DNA from 2 places in the Aquabacter sp. DMC10 genome. Region 1 is predicted to be linked to the other one. Evidence: riboswitches for the same ligand, from Rfam matches in the RefSeq annotation. Region 1 holds a riboswitch; the other holds the start of a gene.
What was found. Region 1 has a riboswitch for cobalamin ahead of ACT54L_RS07010 (energy-coupling factor ABC transporter permease). Riboswitches for the same ligand answer to the same signal wherever they lie in the genome.
Positions count from the first base shown of each region.

Region 1 (7,483 bases):
GACGGCGAGGGCCAGCCCCCGCTCCCGCGCCAGGCGGTTCACGCTGGCGAGACCATAGGCCCAATAGGGCTCCCCGCCGATGAGCCGCACCAATATGCCCCGCGCGCCGGCCAGGGTGCGCTCCACATAGGTGTCCACGGAGATGGGATGGCGCAAAGCGACGAGGTTCGCGAGGCGCAGCGTCGGCAGGCTTCCGGCCGCCCGCTTCCATCCCGCCGCGAAGGCGCCGAGATCACTGTCGGAAAAGGAGAGGACCACGAGATCGGCCGGGCTCTGGCCGATATCCTGCGGAATGTCGGCTTCCTCCAGCCCATGGCGCTCGCGGAAGACGACGTGCAACGATCAGGCCTCCACCGGCGTCCCGCCGAGCACGCGCGCGAAGGCGGCGGGGTCCACATGGTCGTGTTCGGCGATGCAGACCAGGCGGGAGACCCGCGCCTCGCCCCCCCACGGCCGGTCATATTGCCACCGCACCCGCTCGCCTACCGCCTGGACCAGGAGGCGCATGGGCTTGCCGGCCACCGCCACATAGCCCTTCACCCGCAGCACCTGCTGCTCGCGGGCCAGCCGCCGCACGGCCTCCGCGAGGCCTTCCGGCGCCTCGATTTCCGCCAGGGTGATGACGGCCGATTCGAAGTCCTCATGATCGTGCTCGTCCTCGCCGTCATGGTGGCTGGGGCGCGCTTCGAGGTCGTTCTCGGCCTGGGCATCGAGGCCCAGAATGATGCGGGGATCAACGGCCCCATCCGTCACGGGAATGAGCGGCAGCGGACGCGGCAGCTCGCGCTCGATCACCGCACGGGCGGCGGCGAGGCCCTCTTCGCCAGCCAGGTCCGCCTTGGTGAGGAGGACGAGATCGGCGCAGGCCAGTTGGTCCTCGAACACCTCGGACAGAGGCGTCTCATGGTCGATGCTGCCGTCCGCTTCCCGTTGTGCTGCAACGGCTTCCTCGTCCGGCGCGAAGCGGCCGGCGGCCACAGCCTCGGCATCCGCGAGGGCGATCACGCCATCCACCGTGATGCGGGAGCGGATGGGCGGCCACTCGAAAGCCTTCAGGAGGGGCTTGGGCAAGGCGAGGCCCGAGGTCTCGATCAGGATATGGTCCGGCCGGCGCGGCAGGGCCATCAGGCGCTCGATGGTGGGCACGAAGTCATCGGCCACCGTGCAGCAGATGCAGCCATTGGCGAGCTCGATGATATTCTCCGCCGGACAGGCCTCGTCGGCGCAGGATTTCAGGATCTCCCCATCCACCCCCACCGTGCCGAACTCATTGACCAGAATGGCGAAACGGCGACCGTTCGCATTGGCCATGAGGTGCCGGATCAGCGTCGTCTTGCCCGATCCCAGGAAGCCCGTGATGACCGTCACGGGGATCTTGGCAAGGTCGGAGGCAGCACGGTCAGTCATGACTCATCAATCCTAAAGAGGCGGCACGCGGGCGATGGAGCGCTTGCGGATGATCTCGGCGCGCTCCCGCCACGGCACCAGGCCGTCGGCGGTGCGGCCATAGGCGGCGGCGGCGTCCAGCAGCACGGGCGCGTCCAATTCCCCCATGTCGCCATACACATAGGTCCAGCGCCCAGGAGAGGAGAAGGCCACCGCCGCGCCCCTCGGGCAGGCGGACAGGCACTCAACCGGCACCACCTGGACACCGTCCGGGCACGGTTCGCGCAGCAAGGCCTCATGCAGGCGGCGGCCGGCGCAGGGCTGCCCCTCCACCTGAACCTCGCCGGCGCGGCAGGTGATGCAGACGTTCAACGTGACAGACATGCCTGTTCCAGCAATGGGTTAGGCGGCCCGGCGGCGATCGCGCCGGGCCGGCGATCTCACGCCGCCGCGTGGTGCAGGCGGGCGGTGAAGAGGCGGCCCGAGGTCAGGGCGTGGAGCTGTTTGGCGGCGAAGAGGACCGCGAGGTCCACCAGCGGCTCCACCAGGATCACCAGCATGTAGGCGCCGCCGAACTGGGCGATCTCCACCAGATTCTGCGCCGCAAGGCCGCCGCCATAGATGGACCAGAAGGCCACCCACGCCACCACGCCAGCCTGATAAGTGGTCGAAAGCGCAAGGGCTTGGCCGTATTTCAGCTCCACATAGGGGGTCGCCGGGGCGATGACGCGACGGGCCAGAGCGGAGAGGCCGAAGAGCGGCACCAGCAGGGTGGTGACGTTCATGCCGTACTGCGGCAGGTCGAAGGGGGCGAAGAAGAGGCCCTGGATGAGCAGGCCGAAGGCAAGGCCCAAGGCGGCGGGGGCGGCGCCGAAGAGCAGGAACAGCGTGGAGCCGAGGATGAGGTGAACTTCCGAAACTCCCACCGGATAATGGGGGAACACCTCGAAAAAGCAGAAAACCAGTGCCGTGGTCAGCACGGTGCGGCCGACGAGCGGCAGGACGCCGGCTTCCCGCGCGGTGTCGGCGGCAAGCTTCAGGGCATAGCCGCCGGCAGCGGCGCCGGTGGCATAGCTGAGGACGATCTTGGCGCCGTCGACGACGCCGGGCTCCATGTGCATGTGGGTCTCCTAGAAGTCGGGATGTCGGGGTTCAACGGGCCGGAAAAGACGACAGGACAGCGTCGCGCGCGCCGGGACAACGCCGGGCATCAACATTATAAGTCATTGGTAAATAAGAGTAATTACAGGCCGCAGCCTGTCGGTGACGGATCTGGAACACCATGCGCCTCGCCCTCCGCGGTCGCCGGCGGGGAAGAAGGCAAGGCTCCAGGCATGCGGGATTGCGCGCCGTGACGTCCGCCCTCCAGGACACCCCGCCCGGATCAAGTTGGGATGGCTGGTCTCCTGGCTCGCGGGTCTCGGCTTCCTCGATCCTTCCCGGCCGTCACTTGCCAGTGGATATGTTCGAGGTCGCTCGCCGCTTACAGTTGCGGGGGCAGCTGTGGAATGGGTGGACGCGCCACCGCACCACATTCCCAATTAGCCGAAACACTTGTTTTCACAAGACATTCGGCACCATCATGACAGAGCTTACACGAGGTCGTGAGCGCCCGCAACATTCCTCCTGTCCCCCAAGGGCCGGTCGTGCCATAGACGGGCAAAGCCCTCCCTCCGAGAAAGGCCGCCCATGAGCGAGACGTCCGACGCCGATGCCCGCCACAGCCAGAAGATGGCCCGGATCAAGGCTTCGCGCGACAAGATCATGGCCGGAAAAACCGGTGAGAAAGGCCTCCTCATCGTTCACACCGGGCCGGGCAAGGGAAAGTCGACCGCCGCCTTCGGAATGGTGCTGCGGGCGGTGGCACACGGCATGCCGTGTGCGGTGGTCCAGTTCATCAAGGGGGCCTGGGATACCGGCGAGCGGCGGCTCCTGACCACCCGCTTTGCCGACCTCTGCCAGTTCCACGCCATGGGCGAGGGCTTCACCTGGGAGACGCAGGACCGCCAGCGCGACATCGCCGCCGCCGCCGCCGCGTGGGAGAAGGGCAAGGAGCTGATCCGCGACCCGGACATTCGCCTGGTGGTGCTGGACGAGATCAACATCGCCCTGCGCTATGACTATCTGGACCTGGCCGAGGTGCTGGCCTTCCTCAAGGCCGAGAAGCCGCCTTTGACCCATGTGGTCCTCACCGGCCGCAATGCCAAGCCGGAGCTGATCGAGGCGGCGGATCTCGTCACCGAGATGACGCTGATCAAGCACCCCTTCCGCTCGGGCATCAAGGCCCAGGCGGGCATCGATTTCTAAATAGCGGGATCAAGGCCATGGCGCGCGCCCTCATGGTGCAGGGAGCCGGCTCCAATGTGGGCAAGTCGCTGCTGGTGGCGGGCCTGTGCCGGGCGGCGCGGCGGCGGGGGCTGAAGGTCGCCCCGTTCAAGCCGCAGAACATGTCCAACAATGCCGCCGTCACCGTGGATGGCGGCGAGATCGGCCGGGCCCAGGCGCTCCAGGCGCTGGCGGCGGGCCTTTTGCCGGTGGTGGACATGAACCCGGTGCTGCTGAAGCCCGAGACCGATGTGGGCGCCCAGGTGATCGTCCAGGGCCGGCGCCTCGCCACCGTGAAGGCGCGGGCCTATGGGGCGCTGAAGCCGCAATTGCTGGCCTCGGTCCTGGAGAGCTTCCACCGTCTCAGGGCGGACCATGACCTGGTCATCGTGGAAGGCGCGGGCAGCCCGGCGGAGGTGAACCTGCGCAAGGGCGACATCGCCAATATGGGCTTTGCGGAAGCGGCCGGCGTGCCGGTGGTGCTGGTGGGCGACATCGACCGGGGCGGCGTCATCGCGCAGATGGTGGGCACCAAGGCGGTGCTGGACCCGGCCGATGCCGCGCGCATTTCCGGCTTTCTCATCAACAAGTTCCGGGGCGACCCGAGCCTCTTCGACGACGGCTATGCCTTCATCGCCGAGCGCACCGGCTGGCGTGGCTTCGGGGTGGTGCCCTTCTTTCCGGGTGCATCCGACCTGCCGGCGGAGGATGCCCTGGACCTTGCCCGCAAGGCGGGCGGGGGGCCGGTCAAGATCGTCTGCCTGGCCTTGTCCCGCATCGCCAATTTCGATGATCTCGATCCGCTCCAGCAGGAGGCGGGGGTGGCGGTGGAGATGATCCTGCCCGGCCGTCCCCTTCCGGGGGATGCGGACCTCGTCATCGTGCCCGGCTCCAAGTCCACGCGGGGGGACCTTGCCTTCCTGGGGGCGCAGGGCTGGGACATCGATCTACTCGCCCATGCCCGGCGCGGCGGGCGGGTGCTGGGCATTTGCGGCGGCTACCAGATGCTCGGCCGCACCATCGCCGACCCCGACGGCCTGGAAGGGCCGCCCGGCACCTCGCCGGGCCTCGGCCTTTTGGAGGTGGACACGGTGATGACCGGCGACAAGCGCCTCACCCGGGTGAGCGCCCGCCATCTGGCGAGCGGCCTGCCCATCGCGGGCTATGAGATCCACATGGGCCGCACCCAGGGCCCCGATTGCGCCCGCCCCTTTGCCGACCTCGACGGCACGCCGGATGGCGCCATCTCGGCCGACGGGCGGATCACCGGCACCTATCTGCACGGCATGTTCACGGACGATGCCTTCCGCGCCGCCTTCCTGAAGGGGCTGGGCGCCGCGCCCTCCGGCCTTGCCTATGGCGCGCGGGTGGACACCACCCTTGATGCGCTGGCCGCACACCTGGAGGCGCATGTGGATGTGGAGGGGCTTCTGGCCCTGGCGCGGTAAGCGAACGCCTCAGGCCGCCGCGACGCCGGTCTGCGGCGGGGTGGGCGCGGGCGGGCGTCCATCCACAAGGGGGGCGGGCCGGCCGAACAGATAGCCCTGGACCTCGGTGCAGCCCTCGGCGCGCAGAACGTCAAGCTGCGCCAGCGTCTCCACCCCTTCCACCAGAACCCGCATGTGGAGGGCGCGGCCGAGCGTCAGCACCGCCCGCAGGATGGCCAGCCCGTCCGTGCTGCCGGCGATGTCGCGCAGGAACAGGCGGTCCAGCTTGATGCGATGGAACGGAAAGGCCCGCAGCGTATCGAGCGAGGAATAGCCGGTACCGAAATCGTCCATGGCCACCGTCACGCCCAGCGCGCGGATGGCGGTGAGCACGTCCAGACACCTCTGCCGGTCGGAGATGAGCATGGTCTCGGTGACTTCCAGCTCCAGGCGATCGGGCGCAAGGCCGGTCTCCTCCAGCACGCGGGCCAGGAGGGCGGGCAGGTCGCCCTGCAGGATCTGCAGCGCGGACACGTTGACCGCCACGCTGGCCGCGGTCGGCCAAGCCGCCGCATGGCGGCAGGCGGTGCGCAGCACCCATTCCCCGATTGGGATGATGAGGCCGCTTTCCTCCGCCACGGGGATGAAATCGGCCGGGGAGATGAAGCCGCGCAAGGGATGGCGCCAGCGCAGCAGCGCCTCATAGCCCAGCACCCCAGCAGGTCCACCCGCCACTTCGGTCGGGGGACCGGCGGCGGCTGGCCGGTCGAGAGCCACCTGCACCTGGTAATGCAGCTCGAATTGGTCTTGCCGGAGGGCGCGGCGCAGCTCGTGCACCAGATCCCGCCGGGCCCGGGCCGCCTCGTCCATGCCCGGCTCATACCAGCTCACCCCCCGGCCGGGGCGCCCCTTGGCGCGCAGAAGCGCCAGGTCCGCATTGCCCAGCAGTTGAGCCGCATCGTCCCCATCCCGCGGGAACAGGGCGACGCCGAAGCTCGCCTGGGGCATCACCTCCAGCCCTCCCACCCGGACGGGCGCCTCGATGCCCCGCTGAAGGCGCCGGATGAAATCCTCCACCTGCTTGCGCTCGAAGAACAGCTTGGTGGCCACGAACTCGTCGCTGCCCATGCGCGCCAGGAACTCCCCCGTGCCGAGCATGGCCTGCATGCGCCGCGCGGCTTCGCGCAACAGGGCATCGCCGCCCTGGTGGCCGTGAACCCCGTTCACCGCCTTCAGCCGGTCGAAGTCGAAGGTCACCACGGCGAGACTCGCGCCCCGCCCCCGGGCGCGGGCAAGGTCCTTCTCCAGGTGGACGGCGAGGCTGTTGCGGTTCGGCAGGTCGGTGAGCCCGTCCACCAGTGCCAGCCGCCGCAGCGCCTCCAGCGCCTGGGAATTGGCATCGGAATCGATCATGGCGCTGACCCCGCCGGTCGCGGCGATCAGCAGCACACCGAAAGTCAGCACGACCGCCAGCTGGCCGGTGTCCGTCTGGCCGCTCTCCACGTCGCCGAACGGCACCAAGGTCAGCCCCGACATGCCGGTGAAGTGCAGCGAGACGATGCACAGGACGAAGGCGCCAAGGGCAAGGCGCGGCCGCCCGCCCACCTCAAGGGCAAGGCAGGCCAGCGCAAAGACGATGGCAAGCCCCACGGACGCGATCACATAGGGCCGGTTCCAGATGAGCAGGCCCTGCACCTCATAGGCGGTCATGCCCACATAATGCATGCCCGCAATGCCCGCCCCGAGCGTCACCCCGGCCAGGAACCAGGCCAGCACATGGCGCCCCTGGTGGCGCCCGCCGAGGCGCTCGGGCAAAAGGTGGAAGGCCACCGCCGTGCTGCCGATGACGAGGAACAGAGAGAGCAGGGTGTGGAAGGGATCGTAGGCCGCGGGCACGTCGTTGCGATAGGCCAGCATGGCGACGAAATGGGTGCACCAGACCGCGCAGCCCGCCGAGACGGCGGCGATGAAGATCCAGCCGAGCCTCTGCCGCCCCTGCCGTCGCCGCGCCCTGCGGAACAGCTGGATGGCGATCGCACTGCCAGCGAGGCACACCAGGAGCGAGAGGACGACCAGCCAGGGATTGTGCTCTGCCGTCAAGCACGAAAGGATACGCATAGAAGAAAGGCAGCCGAGTGTGAAGGTGACACAGCTCTAACGTGTAATCGCCCGACTTGGCCTCGGCAATGCACGAATTTTTGTGGTCTTTTTTAGCGTCTTTTCGCTTCTTTCGCGGAACAAGACGGCGCCGGGCGCGTTTGTCCCGCCAAGCTTGCCTGGGGCTTCAGGGCGCCGCCGCCAAGGACGACCCGAGGGTTGGAGCAAGAGCCGGGGCGAGGGTCTGG
Region 1 covers NZ_JBQUYX010000002.1:489,689-497,171, forward strand. Annotated here, with positions in the region: gene cobN (cobaltochelatase subunit CobN) at 1-339, opposite strand, end outside; gene cobW (cobalamin biosynthesis protein CobW) at 343-1,407, opposite strand; gene ACT54L_RS07005 (DUF1636 family protein) at 1,420-1,770, opposite strand; gene ACT54L_RS07010 (energy-coupling factor ABC transporter permease) at 1,827-2,507, opposite strand; cobalamin riboswitch at 2,766-2,983, opposite strand; gene cobO (cob(I)yrinic acid a,c-diamide adenosyltransferase) at 3,076-3,693, shown strand; gene ACT54L_RS07020 (cobyric acid synthase) at 3,711-5,159, shown strand; gene ACT54L_RS07025 (putative bifunctional diguanylate cyclase/phosphodiesterase) at 5,169-7,256, opposite strand; gene cobD (threonine-phosphate decarboxylase CobD) at 7,423-7,483, opposite strand, start outside.

Region 2 (7,483 bases), on a different contig from region 1:
TCTGGAGCGTGACGGCAAAGGCGGTTTCAACGCGCGTGGCCGAGAGCACATCCTCCGGGGTCCCCACCGCCAGGAGGCGCCCGCCCTGCATCAAGGCCAAGCGGTCGCAAAACCGGGCGGCGAGCGTGAGGTCGTGCAGCACCAGCACCACTGCCGCGCCCCGCCTGGCTGTGGCCCGCATCACTTCCATGACCTGAAGCTGGTGATAGGGGTCGAGCGCCGCCACCGGCTCGTCGGCCAGCAGGACGGGAGCCTCCACCGCCAAGGCGCGCGCCAGCAGGACGCGCGCGCGCTCGCCGCCCGACAGTGAACCGGTGATGCGGTGGCGCAAGGCGAGCACATCCGCCGCCCACAGGGCGCGCTCCACGGCGGCGGCGTCCGCCTCGGGGGAGGGGGTGTGCGGCAGCCGGCCGAGGGCCACCAAGTCCTCCACCCGCATGGGCCAATGGATGCGCCCCCCCTGTGCCAGGTAGGATACGGTTCGGCCGAGGCCCGCGCGGCCGAGCGTGGCGAGGGGGCGGCCGTCGAAGGTCACCGTCCCGGCTTCCACTTCCTCCAGCCCGCATAAGGCGCGAAGGAGAGTGGTCTTGCCCGCCCCGTTGGGGCCGATGAGCCCCAGAAGCTCGCCAGGTGACAAGGCCAGGGCTACGTCCTCCAGGACCGCAATTCCGTTCCGCCTCACGCGGATGCCTTGGGCTGCCAGCATCATTCCCCCTCCACCTTAAGGTGCCGCAGCATGGCGAAGAAGAAGGGGGCGCCGATGAGGGCGGTGACCACCCCCAGCTTCAGCTCGGGGCGGGTGGGGATGAGGCGCACAGCAATGTCGGCGCCCAGCGTCAGCGCCGCACCGGCCAGCCCGCTCACCAGCAGGAGCCGGCCGGGGCGCTGGCGCACCAGGGGCCGCATGAGGTGGGGCACCACCAGCCCCACGAAGCCGATGGCCCCGGACACAGCCACCGCCGCGCCCACCGCCGCCGCGGTTCCCCCCACCACCAGGAGGCGGACGCGCGGCATGGAAAAGCCGAGGCTGGTCGCCGTGTCCTCGCCGAGGGTCAGGGCATCCATGGCGCGCCGGGTGGAGAGCACCAGCGCCCAGCCGGCGACCATGAAGGGCAGGGAGAGCGCCACATGGACTAGGGAACGATCTGACAGCGATCCCATCAGCCAGAAAACCACCTCCAGCGCCGCATAGGGGCTGGGCGCGAGGTTGAGCGCCAGAGCGGTCAAGGCGCCGGTCAGGCTGTTGATGGCGACGCCCGCGAGCACCAGCGTCGCGGTGCCCGTGCCGCGCCGGGCCAAAGCCAGCAGAAGCGCCGTGGCGATGGCGGCGCCGATCAGCCCGCCGATGGGCAGCGCCAGGGAGAAGGCGGCGCTCAGTCCGAAATAGAAGGCCACCACCGCGCCGAAGGCGGCGGCGCCGGAGACGCCGACCACGCCGGGGTCGGCGAGGGGATTGCGCATCAGGCCCTGCATGGCCGCTCCCGTCAGGCCGAGGCTGAAACCGACGGTGGCCGCAAGAATCGCCCGGGGCAGACGCAATTGCAGGAGCACCAGGGCAGGGATGCTGTCTCGCCCGGCGACAAGATCGGAGACCGCCCGCGGCCAATCGAGCGGAGCGTAGCCCAGCGCCACCGATACGGCGAAGAGACCGGCCATCAGGACGGAAAGTGCGGTGACAAGCCAGGCCTGGGCGGACAGGCCGAAGGAACGGCGCGGAGCTGGCTTCGGTGCCGGTGCGAGGGCCCTCATGGAATGACCTGCCCCGAGGGTGTGGGCGCCATGGCCTGGGACGTCCCTGGCCCGGGTGTGGGCGCTGCAGACAGGCGGGCGGCGGCCTTGGCCAGTTCGGGTCCGGCGCACGCCCACAGGCGCGCGGGGACAGCTACCATTTGGCCGCGCCGGCTGAACATGCGCAGGGCAGGGTGGTCGAGGATGCCCTCGGCGAGGGAGGGCGGAGCAGCTGGGTCGGTGTCCACCACCAGCACATCCGGGTGCGCCACCACCACCTCTTCGAGCGGCAATTGGCCGAACTTGTCGGCGGGCAGGCGGGCCGCCAGATTGTCGAGCCCCGCCCGTGACATGAGATCATCCGCCAGGGAGCCCTTGCCGGCGGTAAAGCCGTTGGGCCGCAGAACGATGGCGGAGCGTTCCGGCGCGTGAGGGGCGGGCAGGGCGGCGATCTCCGCCTCAACCCGGGCGATCATCTCTTCCCCGCGCTCGGTCTCGCCAATGCGCTCTGCCACGCGCCGGATCTGCTGGTAGGCCTCGTCCAGGGTTGCGGGCATGGGCAGTTCGAGTACGGGGACGCCCAGCCTGCGCAGCAGATCGGAGGTGGCGCGGGTGGTGAAGGCGCCTGTGATGACCAAATCCGGTTCCAGCGGAACGATTTCTTCTGCCAGCCCGCGATTGGTGGGGAGGCCACGGGCGAGGTCAGACACATTGGAACTGCCGGGATCAGCGGCCAGGAAGGTCACTGAGGCGATTCGGTCGCGATCGGCCAAGCGCAGCAGCAATTCATCGCCGCACAGATTGAGTGAGGCAATGCGGGCCGGCTTTGCCGTGGGACTGGCAGCCCGTGTCGCCTCCTGTGCCATCGCCGGCATGACGGCGAGGCACAGGAGCATTGCAGTGATCCTCCGCACGCACCTCTCCCCTCCCTGCCGGAGGCGGGGGGTGAGGAGAGGGCGGCGGGAGACGCGCGTCATGGTCACTCAGAAGGTGAAGCGAACGCCGCCATAGGCGCCGAAGCCCGGAGCCAGGAAGCCATTCGGATCCTCATAGGTCTCGTTGAACAGATTGTTGATGCGCCCATAGACGGTGGCGTTGGGGCTCACCGCATAATTGGCCGCCAGGTTGAGGATGGTGTAGCCGGGCTGGTCCACATAATCCGACGACAGTCGCACAATGTCCCACCAGCTGGACACATAGATCAGTGTCGCATTGAGGTTCAGCTTGTCCGTGGCCTGCCAGTTGGCGGCAACGGACACCTTGTTGTTGGGCCGCCGCAGGAGGTTGCAGGTGTCCAGCGTGGCGGGGGCGCAGGCCCCGGCGGAATAGCTGGAGCCGGGCGTAAATGAGCCTTCGGCGTCCGTATAGGTGTAGTCGACCCGCAGCGAAAGCGTCTGCGTGACCTGCACCGCCACGAAGGCCTCGACGCCCTTGGTGGTCGCTTGGGACACGTTCACATAGGCATAGGTGACCGGGTCATAGCCGATGAGATTGGTCAGGTCGTTGTGGAAGTAGGTGGCGCCGAACGACGCCTTGCCATTCAGCACCTGCTGCTCGAAGCCCGCATCCCAGCCGGTGCTCTCCTCGGGCTTCAGGTTGGGATTGCCATAGACGGGGGCGTAGAGCTGGTACAGCGAGGGCGCGTTGAAGCCGGTGCCATAGGTGGCCTTCAGCTTGGTGCCCGTCTCCGGGATCAGATAGGCGGGCGCGATGCGATAGGTGGCGTGGTCGCCATAGGTGTCATCGCTGTCGAAGCGCCCGTTGAGCGCCAGGAAGAAGCGTTCGCCGAAAGAGGATTGGAGCTGAAGATAGGCCGCCGTCTCCCCGTTCGAGGCGGACAGTTCGCCGGAGCTGTAATAGCTAGACGAGGTCATGCTCTCATTCTTGCGCTCGATCCCACCGAGCAGGGTCTGGCCGGGCATGAAGCTCCAGGTGGAGCGCAGATAATAGGTCTGCATCTGGCCGTCATAGGTGCCGTTCTCGGTCACGTTCGGCCCGGTGGTCGGGCGCGACTGATCGGTGGCCGAGACGCCGAATTGGCTCACCAGATTGCCGTCGAGCGCGGTCCACACGCCCTCCGCCTTGCCCACGAACACACGCGAGAAGGACGTGCTCGTCTGCATGGCCGGCATGGAGCTGTAGGTGGCCGTGGAGAAGATGTCGGGCGTATAGGCCAGTTGGCTGTCGATGTAGCGCCCGGTGAGGTTCACCGAGAACGTCTCGGACAGGTCGAAATCGAGTCGGCCGGAATAGGTCCAGTTGTCGAAAATGTTGAAATTGGTGGGGTAACCGGGGGGAACGAGGCCCTGGGGCGTCACCGGGATGGAGGTTGAGGCGAAGTGTCCGACATTGAAGGCATAGCCTACCGTGTCGGTGCCGCCGCTCACCCCGAGTGCCTGGTTGAAGGTGCCGAGCGCACCCGCTTCCACGAAGCCGGTGATCTTGGCCGGTCCACTGCCGCGCTTGGTGGTGATGGAAATCACGCCGCCAATGGCGTCCGAGCCATAAAGGCCGCTCTGGGGACCGCGCAGGACCTCGATCCGTGAGACGTCGTTGGTCATGAGCTGGCCGAGGTTGAACGTGCCGTCCGGGGAGGACGGATCGGTCATATCCACCCCATCCACCAGGATCTTCACCTGGTTGGAATTGGTGCCGCGCATGAAGATGGACGTGGTGCCGCCCGGGCCGCCGGTCTGGACCACATTGAGGCCGGGAACCGCCTGCAGGACGTCCGGGACCGATCGCTCCTGCGTCTTGGCGATGTCGTCAGCGGTAATGACGGTGACGGACGAGGCCACAGCGCTGGCGGGGGTCGCAGTCCCCGTCGCGCTGATGACAATCTGCGGCAGGTCGATGTCGGAGCTGGAGGGACTGGCGGACTGCGCCCGGCTGGCTGCGGGAGCAAGGGCAAGGCAGGCAAAAGCCGCGGCCGGCAACGCGGGCCAGGAGACGGCGGACAGGAAACGGGCAGGCATAAGGGCCTCGGGCGGGACGATGTGGCACGTCACCGCGAACGAGGCGGAAAGGCAGATTCCTTCCATTCGCCACCACCAGGACACCCCGCCCGATGTGCTCGCGTGTGACCACGACTGACGGCAGGTCTCCTGGCTTGCGGGTCAATGTTCCTTCGTCGCCTTCCCAGGCCCCGAGTGGCCCAGTGGCTCGTGACGAAGAACTCGCCGCTCACAGTTGCGGGGGCAGCTGCAGAGTCGGCGCACAAGGCGCCTCACCGCATTCCCTTTTGATCCCTTGCGGGAACCGTCGCAGCGACCCTAGGCACCGCCGGCAGGTGGGTCAAGCGCGGCGGTGCTCCTCTCTGCCAGGGCTTCCCGTCTAGGTGGTACCGGGACGCGGCGTGGCCAGGGGAAGCTTCGTGCTTTCGCTCATATCGCGAACGAAAGGCGTCGGGATGTCGCTGCCAAGCGGCGCAGGGGCGACGGTTGTCGCCTTCAGGGCGTCGGCCACGCACTCGATCTGGAGCGCGAAGCATGCAGCCATGAAATATTCCACGCCCCGCAGGATCGGGGGGAGCAACTCCACGGCCCCCTGTGTGCTTGGCAGACGTCGGATCAGCCCCGCATCCTCCGCTTCCCGCAACATCTTCAGCACGTGGGCGCGCGATACGTCGAACTGCCGGGCAAGCGCCGCAACAGGCACGGGCACCGGCTGGCTCGGGGGATAGGTGTCGCCCTCGCCGCCGGAATTGTACAGGCAGATGGCGATCAGGACGCCGGCATCCCGTTCCGCCAGAACCTGCATCTGCGGCGAGTGCTCCAGCAGCCGGTATCCCGCGCGATAGCGCACGCCCTGGTTGCGCACCAGGGCAGAAAGGAAGCCCGGCTCGTTCAGTCGCGCGAGCGCCTCGTTCGCGATGGGATCGAAGCAGGCGACGGCCGAGAGCATGGTCTGCCAGCGGCGAATATATTCGTTGGTCATCCGTGCGGTGGGCGCCAGGGGGCGCTGGCGCCGGTTCCCGGTCGAATCGGGCGCCATGGCGTCCACATAGCCCGCCCAGCGCATGAGCGTTATCAAGGCCTTTGCCCGGCCGCGGCTGCACAGATTGGTCTCTTCGCACAGGTCGGCAATGCGCGTGACGGTGAGTCCGACACCATTTTCATCCGGGCTGCATGCCAGATAATAGCAGAGCAGTCCGAAGATGACCCGGCCACGGTCGTTCATGAGCCGGTTGAGCAACCGGTTTCCATGATACATTTCCAGAATGCCACGTGTGGCAATCTCCATGGCCTCGTGAAAGCGCGGATGACCGGTCAGGACCGGAATCCGCTCGTCCGTTCGCCGCTTCATCTCTGCGAATCGGTATGCCGCCCGCCGGAGCGTCGGCTCGTCTTTGTGCGTCATTTCCATCCACTTACGTCCGCCCCGCGCGGGACTCAGAGGGGTTGACTTCAAACGCCACTATAGTTCCTGGCTAACGGGCGAAGCGAGGGCTCAAGCGCAAATTTTGGCCAATAATCGCCGTTGTGATGAAGGGGGGGCAGGTCTACCGCCACACATCGTGTGTGGGGCGCAGCCCCGAAAACGCGAAAGGCAAGAACCATGTCCCTCTGGAAAAAGAGCCTTCTTGCGATCGGGCTGGCCGGTTCGGCTTTGCTGCCGGCGACGCCAGGAAATGCCGTCGTTTATTGCACAGGAGTGGGTGTGCCTGAGGGATGCGTGGCGCGACCGACGGCGGTCGTGCATTGCACGCGCCCTGGCTATCCCGCCGGATGCGTCCCGCATGAAGAGGACGGAGTCGGTGTGCGGCCCGGCGTGGGAGCGGGAGCCGCGGGCGCCGGCGTTCGACCCGGAGTTGGAGTGGGCGGTGCCGGCGCGGGTGTCGGCTATGCCCCGGAGAATGCCGGCGGCCCCGTCAATCGGGCTGGCGTGCGTTGAGAACAGGAGACAGGTGATGAAGACGTTTGTCCTTGCCGCTGCACTGAGCCTTGCTGCCACGGCTGCCCTGGCCGACAAGTCTGCGGCCGATGCCTGCGCCGCCAATCTCAGCGGCGATGCGAAGACCATCTACAACGCCGTGGCCCCCCAGATGGCGCCCGGTGCCTCGGTTCGCGATCTGGTGACCCAGCAGACCCGTGCGCTCGTCCAGGGTGGCACCATCGCGCAGGGAAATGCCCGCGCGGCGGCCGAGCAGGCCGGCCAGTGCCTGCTGAAGTTCTGACCTTAGCCTGACCGGTCGCACATTCCGCATAGAAAAGCCCCGGAGGCCAGTGCCTCCGGGGCTTTTTTGTATGCCTGAGGCCGGGCTGAGGTCCCGGCGCAGCAAGGGATGGGGGCGCCAAGAGGCGCCCCGCAATATCAGGGACGGGGTGCGGCCCGACCGAGCAGGGAGGCCATCTCCGCCTCCAGATCCTCGAACGGATCGACGGTGTCCGCTTCCTTCGCCTTTGGTGCGGCGGGGGCCATGGCATCGGCCTCGCCGGCCTTGGGTCCCCCGGCCTGCTGCACGGCGGCCGCGGGCGAGTCCTGGGCCTGACCGAGGGGCTGGGCCGGCTGCGCCACATCATCGGCCAACGGGGCGGCGCTGGCCTCTCCCGCCACGTCCCGCGCGAGCGTCAGTTCCAGTTCCCGCATCAGGTCGGTTTCGAGATTGAGGTTCGTTTCCATCTCGATGAGAGAAATGCTCTCCGGCGAGACGGAAGATGTTGTGCTTGCGATGGGTTCGACCACGCGAACGGGCGGCGGCGCCTCACCCTCGGCCTCGGCTTCCGCTCCGTCCTCGCCTTCGGGCGCTGGGCTG
Region 2 covers NZ_JBQUYX010000009.1:148,282-155,764, reverse strand. Annotated here, with positions in the region: gene ACT54L_RS21865 (ABC transporter ATP-binding protein) at 1-709, opposite strand, end outside; gene ACT54L_RS21860 (FecCD family ABC transporter permease) at 706-1,656, opposite strand; gene ACT54L_RS21855 (ABC transporter substrate-binding protein) at 1,746-2,642, opposite strand; gene ACT54L_RS21850 (TonB-dependent receptor plug domain-containing protein) at 2,712-4,703, opposite strand; cobalamin riboswitch at 4,806-5,006, opposite strand; gene ACT54L_RS21845 (hypothetical protein) at 5,062-6,093, opposite strand; gene ACT54L_RS21840 (hypothetical protein) at 6,638-6,904, shown strand; gene ACT54L_RS21835 (hypothetical protein) at 7,042-7,483, opposite strand, start outside.
Region 2: it holds a riboswitch for cobalamin, as region 1 does, so the genes downstream of both, ACT54L_RS21850 (TonB-dependent receptor plug domain-containing protein) here and ACT54L_RS07010 (energy-coupling factor ABC transporter permease) in region 1, are expected to answer to the same signal.